Regions from separate parts of the Paenibacillus sp. Marseille-P2973 genome, predicted to be linked through region 2. Evidence: a T-box and tRNA genes for the amino acid it is inferred to sense, from the RefSeq annotation. Region 2 holds a T-box; the other regions hold tRNA genes.

What was found. A T-box is a leader RNA that pairs with one kind of tRNA and senses whether it is charged. The one in region 2 lies ahead of leuS (leucine--tRNA ligase), so its partner is inferred to be a tRNA-Leu.
Region 1: it has a tRNA-Leu gene. The T-box ahead of leuS (leucine--tRNA ligase) is inferred to sense a tRNA for this amino acid. The anticodon was not compared.
Region 3: it has a tRNA-Leu gene. The T-box ahead of leuS (leucine--tRNA ligase) is inferred to sense a tRNA for this amino acid. The anticodon was not compared.
Region 4: it has a tRNA-Leu gene. The T-box ahead of leuS (leucine--tRNA ligase) is inferred to sense a tRNA for this amino acid. The anticodon was not compared.

Annotation. Positions count from the first base shown of each region.
Region 1 covers NZ_JAGQEH010000003.1:184,790-190,168, reverse strand. Annotated here, with positions in the region: gene KB559_RS07690 (divergent polysaccharide deacetylase family protein) at 1-529, opposite strand, end outside; gene KB559_RS07685 (putative ABC transporter permease) at 562-1,074, opposite strand; gene KB559_RS07680 (hypothetical protein) at 1,288-1,758, shown strand; tRNA gene KB559_RS07675 (tRNA-Leu) at 1,820-1,906, opposite strand; gene KB559_RS07670 (glycoside hydrolase family 5 protein) at 2,012-3,631, opposite strand; gene KB559_RS07665 (BlaI/MecI/CopY family transcriptional regulator) at 3,868-4,248, shown strand; gene KB559_RS07660 (M56 family metallopeptidase) at 4,245-5,379, shown strand, end outside.
Region 2 covers NZ_JAGQEH010000001.1:415,017-420,395, reverse strand. Annotated here, with positions in the region: partial or broken gene KB559_RS01970 (S-layer homology domain-containing protein) at 1-781, shown strand, start outside; gene KB559_RS01965 (hypothetical protein) at 1,099-1,305, shown strand; gene KB559_RS01960 (hypothetical protein) at 1,342-2,082, shown strand; gene KB559_RS01955 (helix-turn-helix domain-containing protein) at 2,095-2,358, shown strand; T-box leader at 2,441-2,657, shown strand; gene leuS (leucine--tRNA ligase) at 2,737-5,178, shown strand; gene comER (late competence protein ComER) at 5,175-5,379, opposite strand, start outside.
Region 3 covers NZ_JAGQEH010000003.1:136,814-142,192, forward strand. Annotated here, with positions in the region: gene KB559_RS07450 (AAA family ATPase) at 1-191, shown strand, start outside; gene KB559_RS07455 (YkvI family membrane protein) at 224-1,264, opposite strand; gene KB559_RS07460 (xanthine phosphoribosyltransferase) at 1,368-1,940, shown strand; gene KB559_RS07465 (hypothetical protein) at 2,044-2,376, shown strand; gene KB559_RS07470 (hypothetical protein) at 2,537-2,752, shown strand; gene KB559_RS07475 (carboxymuconolactone decarboxylase family protein) at 2,823-3,167, shown strand; gene KB559_RS07480 (YhjD family protein) at 3,307-3,687, opposite strand; tRNA gene KB559_RS07485 (tRNA-Leu) at 3,865-3,951, shown strand; gene KB559_RS07490 (alpha-amylase family glycosyl hydrolase) at 4,389-5,379, shown strand, end outside.
Region 4 covers NZ_JAGQEH010000001.1:231,326-236,704, forward strand. Annotated here, with positions in the region: gene KB559_RS01145 (ComEC/Rec2 family competence protein) at 1-236, opposite strand, end outside; gene KB559_RS01150 (Ig-like domain-containing protein) at 513-2,735, opposite strand; gene KB559_RS01155 (uracil-DNA glycosylase) at 2,885-3,559, opposite strand; tRNA gene KB559_RS01160 (tRNA-Leu) at 3,721-3,806, opposite strand; gene KB559_RS01165 (hypothetical protein) at 3,965-4,120, shown strand; gene KB559_RS01170 (WGxxGxxG family protein) at 4,205-4,462, opposite strand; gene KB559_RS01175 (PhzF family phenazine biosynthesis protein) at 4,610-5,379, shown strand, end outside.

The DNA.
Region 1 (5,379 bases), on a different contig from region 2:
TGATCCGGTCATCCCCCGTTATTTTGGAGCCCATATGATTATTGATTCCTTTCGCAAACGGAACATTGTCAATGGCTTCCTCCACCTTCTTCCGGACCTCTTCATCCGTCATGCCCGACAGAATCGCGCCCGGCCCGAGCCACTCAGGTTTTCCCTGCTTCGGTTCCATCGGCATATGGATCAGAACATCGTGCCCCAACTCATGCGCCCTTCTTGCATCCTGCTCGGTCGACCTCATAAACGGCATGACGGCGACGGTTACTTTTACCGGCAGATTCAGAATCTCCTCCGTACCGCCCATAGAATTGCCCAGATCATCGATAATGATCGCCAGCCGTCTTTCAGAATCTTTCTTCGTAACGGGGTCCTGAGTACGACCGTCTTGCGAAAGTTCGGCGGATGGAGCAGGTGGGGCGATTAAGACAGACTGGTCCGCTTGAACGTTCGGAATCCCGCATAAAGGGTTTAATAGCAGCAAGCACAATAGCAAGCCGATTCGTTTTACTAAATTTTTTTTACTGTCTTTCATAAACACTCCCCTTTTTTATAGTCAGCTTCTTTCTAAACGAGGCTTTGCTTCCAATCCCTGCGCCGAACCGTGCTCGTCCAAGCCAAATCGGCCAGAAATAGAAACAGCAGCAACGGACCAGCAGTTTCCCAAGCCGGACTCAGGCCTTCATACACTTTTTCCATAAAAGGATGTATAAAGGTGATCAATCCCAGGGACAGCACTCCCCAGTAGAGAGAAAACCGGAGGCAAATATGCCCTTGCAGCTGCCACCGATTATTGGAGTAGTCCCACCACTGGCGTCCGAACAGACCTTGAAGCAGAATCCCGCTTGCATATTCAACCGCCGTCGGGACGACAAAACACAACACAAGCATCAGGAGCGGATTTGGATCCTCCCCAGCGAAATAAAGCAGCAGTAAAGGAGCAAAACCGTACATTGGCTTGTAGGGCCCTTTCATAAATCCTTCCTTCCAGAATACGCCCCTCGTTGCCAGGCTATATACATTTTCCAGAATCCAACCGCTAACCGAGTAGGCCAGAAAATAAAAAAGCGATTCCGTCACCGACGTATCACCTCCGCCTTTCCATAAAGTTATCCAGCAAACGTCTTTCCTATTATGACTATCTCCTGTCCGATTATGCGCGTAGTAAAGACTGGCTCCCGAATCCCATGGAATTACAAGTCGGAAACTTTCCTTTTTTTGCCTCATTTTAAAACTCGATATGATGATAAGATGACTAAAGAATATGTAGTATATGGAAAGGAGCAGCTGAAGATGGGACTTCACCTCATCGGAATCCTGATCTCGTTACTGGTCATGCTGCCGAATCTTCTATTTTTGTTCCGCGGACCACAAAATATGCCCAAATCCTTTTCACCCGCGCCTCTCATTATCACGGTTCTGGAACGGGTCGGCCAAATATCCTGTTTTGCGATGCCTCTGCTGTTCGGCAATCTTATCGCGGAGCAGCCCATGAATTCCATTCCTGTTCTCATGGGAATCTGCCTGCTGATCTATTACGCTTGCTGGATCCGTTATTTCACGGGCGGCAATTCATTTGCATTGCTGTATAAACCTTTAGGTCCTATCCCTATTCCGATGGCCCTGTTTCCGATCCTTTATTTCATGCTTCTCGGTTTATGGACGGAATCTTATCTGTTCGTCATTCCCTCGCTTCTCTTCGCTGTCGGCCACTTTATAAACAGCTGGAGGGTGTATGCGGACATTCATGCTCCAAAATCATAAAACACAAAAAAGGCTCGCAGCCTGCTTAAGAGCAGAATGCGAGCCATTGTTTATTAAAATATGGTGCGGTCGAGAGGACTCGAACCTCCACGGGGGTTAGCCCACACGGACCTGAACCGTGCGCGTCTGCCAATTCCGCCACGACCGCTTGGCGTCGTTATCCGCGGAAATGTTTTCCGCAGCGACAAGATATAAAATATCACGCGGAATAAAAAGAGTCAACTAATTTTTATCTTCATCTACCTTTGCAGGTTTAGTAAAACCTTAAGGAGTGCAGCTCAATTATACCGCTCTGAACCTTCACCGTGATTTTTGCATCGGCTGCCGGAACCAGCTCGTTTATAACCACCGAGGATATTTCATCGCTCGGGGACAGCTTAGCCTTAAATGTCTCCACCCCGTCCTGCAATACGGTAACCAGCGCCTCTTCTCTACAAATCAGTTCCAATGTGACCGTGTTATCTTGTTCGATGGAGCAAAAACTATAAGTAGCGAACTCGTCCGCGGTTAGTTCGAGCGCGAGGTTTTTCCACCCGCTGTCAAAGCCGAACCTTTTCGTTTGAGGATCGTCGGAAATCGGAATTATTCCCATGCCGGTAGCAGCCCGATACTTATAAAGATTGCCTTCCTGGCGGTTCCCGCTGAAGGATATTCCTTTACCCGGAAGCTCGTCGAAATCCGTCCCACGTACGCGGCAGCCGGGCAGCCGGAAGGCCGAAGCCGTAACCGCCGGATGAGCGGTGCAGTTCTCCACCTTGATATTTTCGAGGTAACCGTCCAGAATCTGTTTGGTCCGTTCATAGCCCGGCCGCGGCCCGCCTTCCGTATAAGCAAGGAATTCATCCCAGCCTTCAGGCTTATTTATGGTGTAAGGGGAGTTCGGACGCTCCATCTTTTTCCACGGCCATAAGTTATAGCCAATCCCGAGCGACACGGCCAACGGATACATGGCGGCAAACCATTCCAGATCGTTCTCCCCCGTTTCTCCCAGCCACAGCGGCTGATTTAGGGATTCGGACAGCTCCAGATATTCGTCGTAGGCCTCTTTGCCTGGCATGCAAGCGTAGCGGTGGAAATGAATGACCATGTTAGGGTCGTATGGCTTATAGAATACTGCCGTATTCGTGGCCCAGTGATGTCCCTCCACCGACAGCATATGCCTGGAATCGATCTCGCGGATCGCGGCGATGGCCTCCTCATAAAAAGCCACCAATTTTCGTACGAGATAGTGCTCATGCTTTCCTTCCATAATTCCCGGGCGAACGGGCTCGTTCAGCAGATCATAGCCGCCCACGATCCAGCGGTCGCGGTACCTCCGGGCAAGCTCCTTCCATAGCTCGATCCCTTTGTTCCAGCTATCCTCATCGGTCAGCAGCCGGGGGAAATCATCGACCGAATCATCGATATTCGCTCCGGTCTGACCGCCGGGTGCACCGTGCAAGTCCAGGAAGGCGTAAATTCCGAACTCCTCACACCAATCCAGACAGCGGTCGATCAATTCGAAGCCATCTTCCTTCCAATGGATGCCGGGCTCGTCTTCCATCAAAACCCGCCATCCGATCGGGATGCGTACCGAATTATATCCCTGCTCAGCCATGAGCCGGATATCCTCTCGGGTAACGTAATCATCACGAAACCGCTTCCAAAAATGTTCTGCATATTCATTTCCCGCCAGCTCGCGGATCACCGCTTCAATTCGACGCGGGCGATCGAACCGGCTGTTGTGGGACAGCCACATATATCCTTCGCACAACAGCCAGTTCCCTAATCCCCACCCTGTAAGGACGATTTCCTCGCCGTCTTCGTTCACTACCTTTTTTCCTTCCGCCCGCAAGAAGCCTTTGACCCGCGAACGATCACTTTTTTCAAACATGAGTTTCTCTCCTCCCCGGCTGAACCGATTATGTCGCGACCATTATAGCATTCTCAATTTAAGACAAGCGCCGGTCCCGACATTTGGAGCCTATAATCCGAAATTTCGGCCCTTTGGTTACGGGTAGAACCTTAATCGCCTTCCCGGAAATGAAGGCATTGACACCTGCGACAACTTGTCGTATATTCGAACTACGACAAGTTGTCGCAGTAAGAAGAAATTGAGGTGCGCACCCAATGAACAAATTAGGAAGGTTGTCCGAGACCGAATTGGAAGTCATGGAGGTGATTTGGAACCTGTCCACTGCCGTAACGGTGAATCAGCTTCTGGATATTTTCAAAAGCAAAGACTGGAAGACATCCACGTTATCGACCATTTTGAACCGGCTGATCGAGAAAGGATTTTTAACCAAATCTTTAAACGGCAAGACGAATTATTACAATCCGGCATTAACGTTTGACGAGTACAAGAAGTACGAAACCCGCTCCTTCCTCAGCCGTCTGTACAACGGGAAAGCAAAGAACTTTATTGCCGCTCTGGTAGATGACGATGAACTGAATCAGGAAGACATTGCGGAACTGAAGGATTGGTTTGCCCGCAAGGATGAAGAACAATGACAGACTTTATAACGTTCCTCCTCCTGGCGTCATTTGTTGGTACGATCCTCTGGATGATACAGAATATGCTGACTCCCGTTACGCGGAAATATTTTTCTCAGTCCTGGCATTATTACACCGGCTTGGTTCCCGTATTTTTCCTGCTTGGCGGTTCTGAGATCATCAGCAGACTTCTCTCATTTATGGCCCCCGCTCATAGAGAAGCTAACCCTATTCCGGGATCGGGAGTGATTTCGGAGACATATGCTCAAGTCTCAACCATAGAGCAAACTGCGGCCCACGTCCGGTTATGGATCACCCAACTATTTGACAATCTGATCCGTATCAGCAGCTCAAAAGAATTTACGCTCATCGCGACGGTCATTTGGGTGGTGGGAGCCCTTGCATTTACAGTTGTAAACATCCAACGGTACCATGCATTTAAGCATTCCATCTTGCGAGGAAGCCGGGCCAATAACGATGTACAATGCCCTGTACAAGTAATTGTAAGCCCGCATGCCCCCACCCCGTTCATTATCGGGCTGTGGAATCCGATAGTTGTATTGCCTGATGTCCCTATTGAGGAAAACAAGCTTGCTATGATCCTCTCCCATGAGCTCGTTCACTTAAAACGCGGAGATTTGTTTGTAAAGCTGATTGTTTTTGCTACAAATGCAATACATTGGTTCAATCCGGCCTCCTATGCAATGAACAAACAGGTTTCCATGTATTGTGAACTCTCCTGCGATGAACAGGTCGTTCGGCACATGGATGCGGCGGGCAGAAGAACCTACGGTGAAACTTTACTATCTATGCTGGAATATGGGGTTATGAGAAGGAACGTTATTTGCACAAGCAGTCTGTGCAACCCGAAAAAACATATGAAAAGGAGGCTCACCCATCTTATGAATGAGAAAAAGATGAAAAAACCGGTGTTCCTGTTGTCGCTCGTTGTGGCGATCGCCTTGGTTGGCGGAGGCGGAGCTGCTGCTTATGCCGCTGGATCAGCTTCTAAAATCCCAACCCACAAACAAGTAGTTGCAGGTGCCAATGTTACCGTGCAAAACCCGGACGGAACTATTCAATCTTTTGACAAAGACGGAAATCTGGTGCCAGGGAAATCAAAAGATAGCCGCGCACCAAAGAAATTAA
Region 2 (5,379 bases):
TGGTAAAGAGATTGAAGTCGATCAGTTTAATAGTTTTGTAGAAAGATTGATTACGATCCCGGATAGCGTTGATCCGAAGAAAATCACGACAGGCGTTGTACTTACGAAAGACGGTAAAGTAGCACACATTCCGACAAAAGTGGAGACGAGAGCCGGAAAGTCGGTCGCTATCATCAACAGCTTGACGAACAGTGTTTATTCCGTAATTTATAACGAAAAAACTTTTGCCGACATTACCCATCACTGGGCAAAAGCAAGCATTGAGGACATGTCTGCGCGGATGATTTTTGAGGGTGTTAATGATAAGCAGTTTATGCCTGATCAAGGTATCACACGTGCAGAATTTACAGCTATTCTTGTCCGAGCTTTAGGATTGCATCTTATCGACAAATCTGTTTCATTCCGTGATGTAAATAAAAGCAACTGGTTTTATGAGTCTGTATCTGTCGGTTCGAGTTATGATTTAGTTGAAGGATTTGAAAATGGCGAGTTTCTCCCTAATCAAAAAATTACTAGAGAAGAGGCTACGGTGCTCTTATTCCGTGCAATGAATCTGGCTCGTATGGATACAAACATTACGGAGAGCGAGAGTGCCGGGATATTGGGGGCTTTTAAAGATGGCAGCCAATTTCATGAATGGTCCAAGACTGCTGCAGCCCTCAATGCGAAATTCCACATATTAACCGGCTTTAACGGCATGGCCCTTCCGAAACAGCAGATTACCCGAGCTGAGACGGCTGTCATGATCCAACGTTTGCTCCAGCAAGCCGGTTTAATTTAGGGCGAAGCAGCATTGAAAGCTTGTTATGAATGTTAAAGATTTTCAATAATCGCAAGGATGTAATGCAAAGGTTGCCCTGGCTTCGGGGCAGCCTTTTTAAATGACATGGGAAATACAGCTAGTTGTATGGCGACTGCTCGCATCCATTGACATTTTGGAGGAAATCACGTATATAGTAAGTAATAAGTAATAAGTGATAAGTAGTAAGTAAAAGTTACAAAAAGCATGATGATATATGGTGTAGGTAACGGGCAAATAAGCTTAACCAGGTATGAAACGTCTATTCTTAAGGATCGGGGAGATGGCGGATAGCGGATTTGAAATTGGCTGAGAGCTTTGCGATGGTTGCGTTGAATGCCCAGCGAAGTCTTGAGTTGACGATGGCGAAAAAAGTGGCGCTCCGTTGTATGGCTGCAGCGGTTATCTTGGAGCTTCATCTGGAAGGCGGGCTGCAAAATCAAGTGGCTCAAATGCGTTTGAAGCAGGATACAACAGGCGGATCGCCGGAAGGAACCTATCGGTGAACGGTATTGGTGCCGCTCGCAGGAGGTAAGCGAGATTTGAATCAGGAGCTACCTTGGTGGCTGCACAAAGTGTCCCGCTTGTCCGCCGGCAAGCTGGTCCGGTTTGAACGAAGCATGGCTGCTTCGCTGGAGAAACGGGGACTGCTGGAGGAGATCCCGCATCTGCTCGGCTGTGATTTGTATTTTCATTCCGCCGGTGTATCTATCAATGAATACCGCAGCCATGTGGAGGAATACGCAAGGATCACGGAGTTTTTGCGTGCGGACGTCCTCGAGGATGGAACCATGACGGATCAGTCGGTCTGTATGCTATGGTTGCTGCGGGAGAGCGGCTGTATGCATGATTTGTTTTCGCGAAATGAACTGGATCAGGTCACTCGTAAAATGGTCAGCCTGATGCAAAGCCGGCCTCTGGCCAAGACTCTGTATCCTCTCCGGATCCGCCGTGGCTTCGAAATCGCCGTTAAGCAGCTCCTGCAATTCAAGAAGCGGGCCGTATCGACACAGGCAGGCAGCGGAGTAAACTTCCTGTTCCCGATTCTCGAGCGCTCGCAGGCGATATTCATTGATACGGAGGCGATGCTCCCCGGTCCTGAAGCAAGGCTGAGGGATGTACTGACACGGCTTGAGTCCAAAGGACACCGGGTCAAAGTATTGAGCAGAGGCCAGGTTCCGAACCTCAAAATTGATAATCTGGTCTACGAAGCGATTCCGCACGCAGTTTACGGAAGAGTGCCCATCCATGGGGTACGCCTGCTTCCGAAACACCTGGCATAAAGGAGCACGCTCATGTCCAGACAACGTTCCATGGAAGCGATTCTGGCTTCCGAATACGTATCGATCGGCGAACTGACGCGGCTGACCGGAGCAAGGTACAGCACGCTGAAATTTTACACGGAAGAAGGCATGCTGCCGTTTGAACAGGCGGAGGAAAACCTGACGCGAAGATATCCCAGAGAGAGTACGGTAGAGCTTATTCTCCGGATCAAGCAGATGAAGGCGGACGGTTTATCGATTCCGCAAATCAAGGACGCGCTAAAAGTGAAGCGTTAATTGATTCGCTGCGGCATTTCTTGACTCCCCATTGACTCAGCCGGTTCATTTTTATATAATGGTTGGTGATTCAATTGGATATTTGTAAACTTTGAAGAGGATTATTAGTTTGAATTTCACCATCCAGAGAGCCGGTGCTTTGGTGCAAGCCGGTTGGAGAGATCAAATGAACTCGCCTCGGAGTTACGATGCAAAACATCGTCGTTGTACCCGCGTTAAGGGTGTAAAGGGAGCGGAGGACAAAGCATGTTCGACGCTAACTAGGGTGGTACCACGGGAAACTTCCTCTCGTCCCTAGCGATGATACGCTATGGATCGGGAGGTTTTTTTATATTCAGGTGAAATAAATGAACAAGATTTCTAGGGAGGACTCAAACCATGGCTGACAAAAACGTGCATCATGACGTTTACCAAGCCCAGAGCATTGAGCCGAAATGGCAAGCATTCTGGGACAACAATCAAACCTTCAAAACCCGGGAGGATGCGGGAAAACCTAAGTTTTACGCGCTCGATATGTTTCCTTACCCTTCGGGTGCAGGCCTTCATGTAGGTCATCCTGAAGGTTATACGGCAACGGATATCGTATCCCGTTTCAAACGGATGCGCGGCTTCAATGTACTCCATCCGATGGGCTGGGACGCTTTCGGTTTGCCGGCGGAGCAGCATGCTCTGGATACAGGCGAGCATCCGCGTGACATTACGGTCAAGAACATTAACAATTTCCGGCGCCAAATCAAATCGCTCGGCTTCTCGTATGACTGGGACCGGGAGATCAGCACGACGGATCCGGATTACTATAAATGGACCCAATGGATTTTTATCCAGCTTTATAAAAAAGGCCTCGCTTATGTTGCGGAAGTACCGGTGAACTGGTGCCCTGCGCTCGGTACGGTGCTGGCGAACGAAGAAGTTATCGACGGCAAGAGCGAACGCGGCGGCCATCCGGTAATTCGCAAGCCGATGCGCCAATGGGTGCTGAAAATTACGGAATACGCAGAGCGCTTGCTGGAAGATCTGGAGGAGCTCGACTGGTCCGAAAGCATCAAGGATATGCAGCGCAACTGGATTGGCAAGTCCGAAGGGGCGGAGGTTGTATTCGCCATTGACGGCCATGAAGAATCGCTGACCGTATTTACGACCCGTCCGGATACGCTGTTCGGCGCCAGCTATGCGGTGCTCGCTCCCGAGCATGAGCTTGTGGTACAGATTACTACGTCGGCTCAAAGCGAAGCCATTAAGGCTTATCAAGACCAGGCTGCACGCAAGAGTGATTTGGAACGTACGGATCTGGCCAAAGAAAAGACCGGCGTATTCACGGGTGCCTATGCGGTGAATCCGGTAAATGGCGCGAAACTGCCGATCTGGATTGCGGATTATGTGCTGGCCGGTTACGGTACAGGCGCAATTATGGCCGTACCGGGCCATGATGAGCGGGACTATGAGTTCGCGAAGCAATTCGATCTTCCGATCATTGAAGTGGTTGAAGGCGGCGATCTAGCCAAGGAAGCTTATGCCGGAGACGGACCACACGTCAATTCCGACTTCCTTAACGGACTTCGCAACGAAGAAGCGATCAAGAAAATGATCGCCTGGTTGGAGGAGAGCGGCAAGGGGAAAGGCAAAGTGACTTACCGTCTGCGCGACTGGCTGTTTAGCCGCCAGCGTTATTGGGGCGAACCGATTCCTATTCTGCATCTGGAAGACGGCACGATGAAGCCGGTGCCTGAGGATCAGCTTCCTTTGCTTCTGCCCGATGTGGACGCGATCAAGCCGTCCGGTACGGGTGAGTCGCCGCTGGCGAACGTGACCGAATGGGTCAACACGACCGATCCGGAAACCGGACTGCCGGCCCGCCGCGAAACGAACACGATGCCGCAATGGGCGGGAAGCTGCTGGTACTACTTGCGGTATATCGATCCGCATAACGATAAAGAGCTGTGCTCCAAAGAGAAGCAGCAGGAATGGCTGCCGGTCGATCTCTATATCGGCGGTGCCGAGCATGCGGTACTTCACTTGCTTTACGCCCGCTTCTGGCATAAGGTGCTGTACGACCTGGGCGTAGTTTCGACGAAAGAACCGTTCCACAAGCTGGTCAACCAGGGAATGATTCTCGGAACGAATAACGAGAAGATGAGTAAATCCCGCGGCAATGTCATCAATCCGGATGAAATCGTCAACGAATTCGGCGCGGACACCTTGCGGATGTACGAAATGTTCATGGGACCGCTGGAAGCTACGAAGCCTTGGAATGCAAACGGCGTAGAAGGAACGCATCGTTTCTTGTCCCGGATCTGGCGCTTGTTCGTGGCCGAAGACGGCAGTTTGAGCAGTAAGATCGTGGACGGAGACGGAAGCGAGGAGTTCAAGCGGACATGGCACAAAACCATCAAAAAGGTAACTGAGGATTTTGAAGCATTGCGCTTCAATACCGCGATCAGCCAACTGATGATCTTCATTAACGAAGCTTACAAAGCCGACGCCGTTCCAAAAGCGGCTGCCGAGAACTTCGTTCAAATGTTGTCACCTCTAGCACCGCACTTGGCGGAAGAGCTGTGGGAACGGCTTGGCCATCAGGAAACCGTGTCGTATGAGCCTTGGCCTGCTTTTGACGAAGCATGGACGGTGGACGCGGAAGTTGAAATCGTCGTCCAGGTCAACGGCAAAATCGTCGACCGGGCGAAGATTTCCAAGGACCTGGATCAGGCAGCCATGCAAGAGCATAGCTTGAGCCTTCCGAACGTGAAGCAGGCGGTAGAAGGGAAGACGATCCGCAAAGTGATCGCCGTCCCTGGAAAACTGGTGAATATCGTCGTAGGTTAATCAGGTTCCACGGCGTCAGCGTCCGGGACCGGCTGCAGTCCGAAGAGATGGTTCAGCTTGCCAAGGTCCTCGTCGTATTTCCGGTGTGTCGTTTCAATCAGACCGGTAAAGACGTGCTCGAGGCCGTTTTGCAGCACGGCAATGCCTTCGGCGGTTACTCCGCCGGGCACGGCTACGCGGCGCTGCAGCTGTTCCGGCGTG
Region 3 (5,379 bases), on a different contig from region 2:
GCCAAGCCGCGATGCCCGTCCTGCTTGACGATTTGTTCGTGAATTTCGATGCGGCACGCATGGAAGGCACCTTGTCGGTACTGAAGCGAATTTCGGAGCGGCACCAAGTGATCATGATGACATGCCATGCTCATGTGGTTGAAAGCGTTAAAGCCCAGTTTCCGGGAGCGCAGATCATTGAGATGCCTTAATCCGCGTAAAGAGCGCATTGTGCGGCCGGATGCTACGATCTATCGTTTGACCGATACAATCCTAACATGACCGCCCAGAGCAGGCTGAACAAACCAAACGCGGGATAGAGGATAGACAAGAGCGCGCTGAATCCGAACTGGCTTGTCAGATAGCAGATGATCAGAATACTGATGGAGATCAGTTTCGGAGAGATTTTCAGGCGTTGCTTCAATTGGAGGGTTACCCCGTATACATCGGCGACGAACGTACTGAAGATCTCCATAAAAATGAGAACGATATAAATGAGCTGAATGACGGTGCCTAGCTGTTGGGCGATGCTGCCCATCGGAATTTCGAACTGGACGATGCCGGGCATGTAGGCCGAGAGGGCGAAATGTCCCGCCATCAGCATAAACCCGACGCCCGCACCGCCGAGAATGCCGCCCCAAACGATGGTTCTGCGGCTCTCCGTATGGCTGCCGATCGGGACCAGCACGGCTTGGGCCATCGACAAATTAAAGGCGGTATACATCAGCGGTGAGGCCCAGGCGGCGAGCAAAGGAGCATCTGTGGTAATGGTGAAGAACCGCGACGCCCCCGGGGAGCCCGCGGTATTGAAAATGATGGCCAGCGATAAGGTCAGCATCATGGGAACGACAATGGAATTCAGCTTCATAACGCCCCCGATGCCTCGTCCAAGCAACAGATAGGTACAAATGAGTGTAATCCACAAGCCGATCTGATAATGCATTCCGAAATGCTCCATAAATACCGATCCGGCTCCAGCCAGCATCACGCTGTTGACGCCGATCAGAACAACCATGGTAAACAGGCTTAGACTTTGGCCGATCCGGTCGCCGAATAGCTTGCGGTTGAGATCCTCATACGATTCCGCTTTGATTTGTCTCGCCAGCAGCATCATTTTGGTGCCCAGCCAAATGAACAGAACCGTTGACAGGAGGATGGTCAAGGCCGCCCATTTGCCGTATCGGGTAAAAAACTGGAGTATTTCCTGGCCTGTAGCAAAGCCGGCGCCGACGACGGTGCCGATATAAGTGAAAGCGATTTGCATAACTTTTACGGCATTTTTCATGGTTTTCCCCCCGGCCGATGTGCTATATATAGTACAAGGTATGTTGTCCGGGAACGGGACATGACTCAAACTCTAAATGAGATCTAGTTCGGGAGGAAATGGAATGGAGAAATTGAAACAAGCAATCGTGGAGCAGGGCGTGGTCGTATCGGATCAGGTATTGAAGCTGGATGCACTGCTGAATCACCAGGTCGATCCGGCGCTGACGATGGAAATGGGCAAACAATTTGCGGAACGGTTCCGGGATGACGGCGTAACCCGGGTAGTTACGGTAGAATCCTCAGGAATTGCCGTCGCTTTTGCTACGGCCTATGAGCTTGGGGTACCGCTGGTATTTGCCCGCCGCAAAAAAACGCTGCTCGCTGAACCGGACATGCTATGCGAACGGGTTCCTTCGTTTACGAAGGGCATCGTGACGGATATATTGATTTCCCGGGAATTTATTTCGCCGGATGACCGGATTCTGTTCATCGACGACATTATCGCTAATGGAGATGCAGCCAGAGGTCTCGTGAAAATCATTGAACGTTCCGGAGCAACGTTGGTCGGCGCAGGTATCGTGGTCGAAAAATGCTTCCAGCTCGGTGCGAATGCGTTGCGCGAGCAGGGAGTGCGTTTGGAGTCGCTCGCTAAAATCGCTTCGCTGGAGGGCGGAGACATCATTTTCGCGGACTAGAACGAAAACATGAAAATTAATTGGTTCCAATTTTGCAACAGTTCTTTGCAGGCCTCTTTTTTTTCGTTATAATGAGGATTACTAGGGAGAGGAGGCTTACAAAATGGGGAATGAATCTGTAGTGAACGCGGAATTTTTTATTTCAAAATTGTCCGAAGCCAAGGTGACTTTCGAGCGTGCCCTGGATTGCAAACATACGGAATTTGATGACCTTTATCCCTATATGCTTGAGCATCCCCAGTTCTTCTGGTATAAGCGCTACGTGGCCTGGTCACAACTGCTGACGATCGCGGGGCTGTGCGAGGAACTCGGTGTTGCCTGGAAAGAGGAGTTCAGTCCGCAGCAGGTTGTTTACTTGCAGCAACGGGTCATGTCCGCGAAAGTGCTTGATTTCTGGTTTGAGAAGAACGACAGCAAGGAGCATGCTCAGCGTTAAGGGTGTATCACAATTAGCCGCAGGCTGGTCGGTCGGTTCTTGATGAGACTAAGTGATGCCGGATAGAAAGTATGGAATATTCAAGGACTCCGTCAGTTTGCTGCGGAGTCTTTTTTTGTTAAGATAATGAATGTAAGTTTCTTATAAGGCGGTGATTTCAATGATTTCCGATGAAGAGTTGAATGAATATAGACTGTCCGGGGAAAAGGTGCGCGTTGTGAGGGACGCGATCCCCGAGAACGATATCCGGGGCATTGTCGTCGCGTGGGATGAAACTCATGTATTGATTCGAAGACCGAACCGGAATGTAGTCAAGCTGGACCGGAGCTATAGCTACCGTCCTTCCCGGGAACCGAGGGTTTTGCCGGAGGAATAGCATATTTTTGGCATGGCGGGACAACGTAAGGTAGGAAGTTAATCTCCTGCAGAAAGGAAGCTAATACCTTATGTCACTCGTCAACGACAAAATCAAGGCTTATAAAGATCAGATCAGTCATTACGGAGAAGCGGTTCCCGGTGCGACGGAGGCTTACCATGCCTTTACCGGAGAAAGCTTTGGCGACGGAGTGCTGGATGCAAAGACGAAGCAACTCATTGCCCTAGGCATTGCGTTGTCCACCAACAATGAAGTGTGCACGTATTATCACGCCTCTGAAGCCAAATCCAAAGGAGCGTCCGAAGCGGAGCTTCTGGAGACGGTAGCCGTCGCCTCGGCGGCACTGGCCGGAAATGCTTTGTCTCAGGGCGTGATCCGGGTTCAGGAAGCCTTGGGGGAAACTCCGATTAACTAGCGCCGTGGCAAGATACTAATGTGTTTACCCAAGGAAACCGTAATGAAAATATAAAAATTACCCGTTCAAGGTGCCCCTGCAGATGAAAATATTGGTCTGTAGGGGTGTTTTTTTTACGATCAGAACGACGACTTGTTGATCACATTGGAAGAGGAACCCCAGCGCTTCCTAAATAGGCTCGGATCCGGAAAGAAGTTTCCCTCTGGAGAGCCTGCCACGATATTTTCATGTGACCACGATATTCTCTGCAGAGATATTCGGCTTCAACCCCTTGATCGTCCTGGTGTAGTCCGATTAATGTGATTCCGAGTTGTTGGAGCTCCGCCCCAATCTCTTCCTGAATCAAACATGCGCGTTGTTCTGCGATATGGATCATATCTGTATAAAGTTCTGGATTCCTCAAAGTGCTGCATTCTTTTAAAACACGGGCATCACGCTGCAAAATACGTCGGGTGATTAGGAGTAGAATTACGCTTCGAATTAGCACCAATTCTTCTTCCGTCATGCCGGGAACCTTCATTTGAACACCACCTTTGTATACATATTAAATCTCTAAAGGGAACTTGTGTTCCTATTTTAACCCGATTCCCATGAGATTAAAAGTGCTTGAACTAAATTTCTGTTGACTCGAAATAACCGGCGTGGTATATTATATCTTGTCGCTGCGGAAAACACTTTCCTGCAAGTCAGACAACATGCGGTCGTGGCGGAATTGGCAGACGCGCACGGTTCAGGTCCGTGTGGGCTAACCCCCGTGGAGGTTCGAATCCTCTCGACCGCACCATACATAACATGCTAAACTCCAGAGAAATCTGGAGTTTTTTTGTTTTTCTTCCGCAAGAACGGGCAGGTGAGTTGCCTCTTTTTTTGAAGGAAATGTCTCGACGGATCAAGATATTTATGACATTTACGGAGCGCTGGACGACAAGATCAGAGGAGAAGTTTGGAAAAAGCTTTTAATAATCCATATATTGACAACAACGCAAAATCATGATATTTTCTTGTTGGAAAACCGGTTTCCCTTTGTGGTGAAATTATATGAACCTGGAAGGAGCTGAGCGGAAGCGAAAGGTTCGCGAAAGGAATAAAATCGGCAAGCCGGAGTTCGCAGCCGGACAAACAGTAGCATACAACAGTGGCAGGTTGGCAGATGAGAGTAACGGGAAGAGAGACGAACTACCTTTTGTAAGCGCTTTATAAATCAAAGGAGGGATTAAATTGATGATTAATAAGCGTCGCTTAACTCAAATCTTTATGGTCGCCATCATGTTCCTGTCGATTACCGTGAATGCGTTCATTGTTGCACCGAAACAAGCGCACGCCGCAAGTATTGGCACCGTGGATGAGAACGACACCATCTATCAAATCATGGTGGACAGGTTCCACGACGGTGATAAGTCGAACAATGCCACGGGAGCTGCCATCCGGTATGCCGAGAACGGCGAGGAAGATTTCCGCTACATGAAGGGCGGGGATTGGCAGGGAGTTATTGATAAGCTTCCGTATATTCACAACATGGGCTATACGGCAATCTGGATTTCTCCTGTCGCCGAGCCGCAGATGACGAACCGGGACAATAACGGAACCGGCCGCAACACGGCTTATCACGGTTACAACGTGAAGGATCCCAACGCCGCGAATCCATACTTCGGTACGAAGGAAAAGCTGAAGGAACTCGTGGACAGCGCGCACGCGCTCGGGATCAAGGTCATCATCGACGTCGTGCCGAACCATGTCGGTGACTACATGCTCGGGACACAAGCTTACTATGACATTCCGAGCCTGCAGCCGGCGGCTCCATTCAATAATCCTTCCTGGTATCACCACAACGGGGATATCAACTGGTCGCTCGTTGACGGCAACTACACGCAATGGGCCCAGGACTACATCGAGAATCACGACTTGGCCGGACTCGACGATATTGACTTCGACGTGCCTGCGGCCAAATCCGCCATCTTTAGTTCGATTAAAGGCTGGTTCGATTATACGGGAGCCGACGGAGCACGCGTGGATGCGGCGAAGCTGATCAAGCCGACGGACATCGGCGAACTGCAGAACTTGCTCGGCGTGAATACGTTCGGGGAAAATTTCGACGGCAACGCGGAATTCGTCTCGCGCTGGGTAGGCCAGAACAAAGAATGGGGAATGCTTGACTTCCCGCTGTTCTTCTCGGTTCTAAACAGCTTCGCTTACGGTCAGTCTTTCGAATCCA
Region 4 (5,379 bases), 180 kb from region 2:
TGATCGATCACGGCATCCAACCCGCCGATATGGTCCGCGTCAGGATGCGTGCCCACCATGATATCGATCCGATCAACACCAAACTGCCTTAAGTAATCCAGCATTTGCTGCTCCATGTTGTTATTGCCTGCATCCACCAGCATCGTCCGTCCCGAAGGGCTGATCAGCAGTTGTGATGCGCCTTGGCCGACATCCAGAAAAATGACGCGCAGCTTGTTCCCGGACGATGAGGACACAGGAGACGAACCATTGCCCCCTTGAACTGAAAAATCCCCCAGATTTAAAGCACATCCGGATAACAAAGACCAAATAACAACCGTGCAAATTCCAGTTAAAATACGTGTCCGCCAAAAACTTTTACGTCTAATCATAGATGATTTAATTCCTCTTCCTCTTCCTAAAATCCCTTTTTTATACTATAGCACAGGCAAGCCGCTGCCTTACAGTCATAGATGGCAAATAAAAAGACAGCCCGCCTTCATATTGGAAGGCAAGCTGCCGTAACTTGAAATCTATTTGACCGTTACTCGAACCGTAACCGTCTTCCCGTCATACACGCCTTTAATTGTAGCGCTGCCTTTGGCAACCGCTTCGATTTTGCCAGCCGTGACTTTGGCCACGGAAGGCTTCGAGCTTGTCCAAGAAGCACTTCCTGTTACGGAGGACTTCTTGCCGTTGTCATACTCCGCCGTCACAACTACCGTTTTAGCGGAGCCTGGCGCCAGTTTCAAACTCTTCTCATCCACGGTAAGCTTCATCAGCTTCGGTACTACGCTGACCTTCACGCTTACGTCATACCCCTGGTAAGAGCCTTTAAGCGTCGCGGTACCTTCCGCCACAGCTTTAACGGAAGTCGAAGAGATTGTCGCTACCTCCGGATCGGAAGATTCCCATCCTACTTTGCTTGACAGATTCACGGTTTTGCCGTCTTTATAGAATCCGGTTACTTTAATTGCCTTGGTCTTCTTTACATTCAATGTAATATTGACCGGATCAACGACGACCTTGACGATCTTTTGTTCGATCGTAACTGGAATGCTGATCGTCTTGTTAGAGTACGTTCCTTTCAGGGAAGCCGTACCTTTGGTCAGTCCTTTAATCACTTTTCCGGTAGTCGTCGTTTTGATGACGGCGTTGGAACCCGAGACACTCCATTCGATAGAATCGGATACGCTAGCTTCTTCTCCGTCTTCCCAAACAACGTTCACTTCAGGAAGCTTCGTTTCTTCTCCGATAACGATGCTAAGCTTCTCGTCTTCCGTGATCAGCGCCAGCACCTTTTCCTTTACGGTAAGCGTTACTGTAATTTCCGTACTGCGGATTTGCGCCGGCGAGGTTACTCCCGTCTCCGGCAGCTTCGCGGTCAAGGTTACCGTGCCTTTATCTTCCGCAACGATCTTGCCGTCTTTGATTTTGGCAACTTCTTCATTGCTTGACGTCCATTTTACTTCCTTGCTGAAATCCACTTCTTCTTCATCCAGCTTCGTTGCCGTTACTTTCGGCAAACTGATCGATTCGCCCTTAAAGAGATCCAGTTCCTTCTTCTCAATAGCCAACTTGGTGATCGTCGGGTTCACGGTAACTTTGAAGGACTTGCTGATCCCTTTATAACTTACCTTAATCGTTGTTGTTCCAGCCGTCTTGGCGGAAATGTCCCCGCCGGAGACTGTAGCCACAAGCGGATTGGAGGAAGTCCAGGTCGCATCCGAACTCACGATAACCGATTCGTTCACGCCGCTTCTAACTTCAGCGTCAACTTCCAGCGTCTCGCCGATGAACATCGACTGATCGCCGGAAGGATCAAGCAGAATAGCTTCAAAAGGTGTACGAACATACACGTCGGTTTGAGCTTTTACGCCGAGATAATCGACGGTGATCGTTGTTTTACCAACGGTCAGTGCCTTGATTTTACCCTTCTCGACCGTAGCAACCGCCGTATCGGATGAAGTCCAATTCGCTTTATCGCTCACGTCCGACTTGGAGGTGCTGTCGCTGGCCAACGTGGATTCCGCCTTCAACGTAGCTTCGCTGTCGCCAACGACCAGCTCGATATCCTCGGCAGGCAGTTCCTTAACTACGTCATCGCTGCCTTTAACGAGATATTTCAGTGTCAATTCGGAATAAGGCGAGCTAACGGTAGCTTTGTAAGTCGCCGTAAGGCCCGAATATTTCGCGGTAATGGTCGCCGTTCCTTCGCCTACAAGGGTGATTTGCCCTTTCTCAATGGTCAGGACGCCGGAGTTGGAACTGGACCAGTCCGTATCCGCGGTTACGTCCTTCGTAGCGCCGACAGAGCCTTCGATCGCGGCCAGCGCTTTTACGGTCAGGTTTTTATCGCTGGTCCCCAGCTTGTATTTCCCTTTTTGGGAATATTCGAGCGTTAATTCCTTGTAGGAATCTTTTGCAGTGACTTGAATGCTGGACTTAGGGCCTTGTGCGTGATCCGCCCAGATCGTTACCGTCCCCGCTTTTAACGGTGTCAAAAATCCATTCGTTACTTTAACGATTTCGCTGTCACTCGATGACCAGCTTACCGCATTCGTCAAATCTTTCTTTACGGTGGAGCCTTCGGTTGTTCCCCATGCTTTAAGCTGTTTTGTCTTGCCTACCGTAAGTTCAACCGTTGTTCCCGAACCCTCGATGTCAATCGACACTACATCGCCGGTTGCCGCAAACGCGCCGCTTGGAAATGCTGCGGTAAGCAGCAGTACCATCGCCAGGAGCCAACCTGTCATCTTCCTCTTAGCAGTCATTCATTTCTCTCCTTTAATTCCATCTTTGCCGGAAAACCTTCCTTTCCGGGCCTATGCGTTTTATATCGGTTTTTAGGATATTTTCAGTAACCTTTTTAGCCAAAAACGAGACCTTGGTCCTATTAATATTTTTAATCCTCCGTCATATTCGCCGACCAATCGATGGGTGCTTCCCCCTGCTGTTCCAAAAAAGTATTCATTCGTGAAAACGGACGGCTTCCGAAGAAGCCTCTTCTTGCCGCCAGCGGGCTGGGATGTGCCGAAGTTATAATTTCATGCCGGGTCGTATCGATCATCTGCCCTTTTTTCTGGGCATGGCTCCCCCATAGCACAAACACAACCGGCCGTTCGCGGCGGTTCAATGCTTCGATCACGGCATCCGTAAATCTCTCCCAACCTTTTCCCTGGTGCGAACCGGGCTGTCCGTCCCGCACCGTCAGCACCGTATTCAGCAGCAGCACTCCCTGCTGCGCCCATGGCGTCAACGTTCCCGTTGTCGGGGCCGGGCAATCGAGATCGGTCGCCAACTCCTTATACATATTGCGGAGCGACGGAGGAATCCGGACTCCCGGCAGTACGGAAAAGCTGAGCCCATGCGCCTGACCCGGTCCGTGGTATGGATCCTGTCCCAAAACAACCGCCTTCGTATCTTCATAGCTTGTCAGCTTCAGCGCCTGGAATAAAAACTCCCTAGGCGGATATACTGTGTGCTCCTCATATTCCCCGTCAAGCCAGTTCATCAGCTCTTTAAAATAGGGCTTGCCCAATTCTTCCTTAAGCACCTCGTCCCAATCGTTTCCGAACATCATCAAGTCTCCTCCCCGGCTGTTATTGAAAATAAATTCACGTATCAATTAAGATTACAACAGCATTTTACCACGTTAGTAGATGTCAGACGCGATAAAAAAAGAAAAAGGCCGCAAAACGGCGCTTTCGCGCAGTCTTGCGACCTTTAACTTTTCATTGATGCCGAGGACCGGGATCGAACCGGTACGGTAGTCACCTACCGCAGGATTTTAAGTCCTGTGCGTCTGCCAATTCCGCCACCCCGGCAAAGGTGACCGAGAAAAATTCCCGTAGGTATGATTATATACGGAAATTCATTTAGATTCAACTCTTTTTATTATCATGAAACTAACCGCCTGAGGATAGACTAAGCTTTATCCTTAAGAGGATAGACTAAGCTTTATCCTTAAATGGAGGGAAATGCGATGGAAATTTCAACGGATAAATACAAGGTAGCCCCGCTGGATAAGGGCGCCGAGGCGGTTGCCATTATCAAAGAGGCGGAAGAATCCCTTAAGCGTATGACCGGGGAAAAAATCACGTTGATCGCCTACGAAGAAACCGAGAAGGAATACAAGTAATGCCGACCGGCTCCTGGCGTCAAAACAAAAGGCTTCCATATTGGAAGCCTTTTTGTTCGATGTGTCATTACCAAGTATGGACTCCTAAGAACGGTCGGTTTCTCTTCTCCGCATACCGGCAAGACCGAGCAAGCCGATCAGACCGAGCCATCCCCAATTAGAGCCGTTATTGTTGCCGTTCACCGCGTGAGCCCGGACATTATTCGTCGAATAATTGCCCCCGGTCGTGTTGTTATTATTCATATCGCGGACGTTCGTATTGTTTCCATAAGCCGAAGCGGGCAGAACCAGCACTGCGGAAATCAATGCTGTAACGAGCATTGCGGTCAAACTCTTTTTCAAAGGAAGGCACCTCCTGAATTAGTGACTACATCCCGTAAGTTTCCCGAGAATCAGGACCTTTATGCAGCGGGTAATTTCCTCTGTTCTATTTTGAAAATATGTTTTATGCTGTTTTATTAAAAGCTGCAGAATTGGAGGAGAACAATAATGAAGTACTATGTGGTGGATGCATTTACGGATCAAATATTTAAGGGTAATCCGGCTGGTGTATGCGTTGTGGACGAGTTCCCTGATACTTCGTTCATGCAAAGCATTGCCTACGAGAATAACTTGTCGGAAACCGCCTTTGTCGTGCCTCGTGACGGGTATTTTGACTTGAAATGGTTTACGCCTGAGCTTGAAATGGATCTTTGCGGACATGCGACATTGGCAAGCGCTTATGTGGTTCACCATTATGTCAATCCCGGTCTGATGGAGATGAATTTCCATACGTTGAGCGGTATACTGAACGTCGTAAAAAAGGAGGACCTCTTTGAATTAAACTTTCCTGCCCGAATTTCGGAAAAGATCGACTCCTTCCCTTTGATCGAGGAAATTTTGGGAGCAGCGCCGATTGAATTGTACGCAACCCGGAATCAGGTGGGAACTCGTTACTATGCCGTGCTTGCTGCGGAGGAAAAGATCGAACAGTTTGTACCCGACTTCGAGCTAATAAAAAAGCTGCCGCAATCCTTCGGGCTGGTCATTACCGCCAAGGGAAGCAGCAGTGATTTTGTTTCAAGATTTTTCGCTCCCCATGCCGGAGTTAATGAAGATCCCGTAACGGGTTCCGTACACTGCACACTCATTCCTTACTGGTCGGAAAAGCTCGGAAAGAACAAGCTGCTCGCCAGACAACTATCCAAGCGGGGCGGAGTTCTCTATTGCGAAAATCTTGCAGACAGAGTCTCTATAGGCGGGCACGCCGTACTTTACTT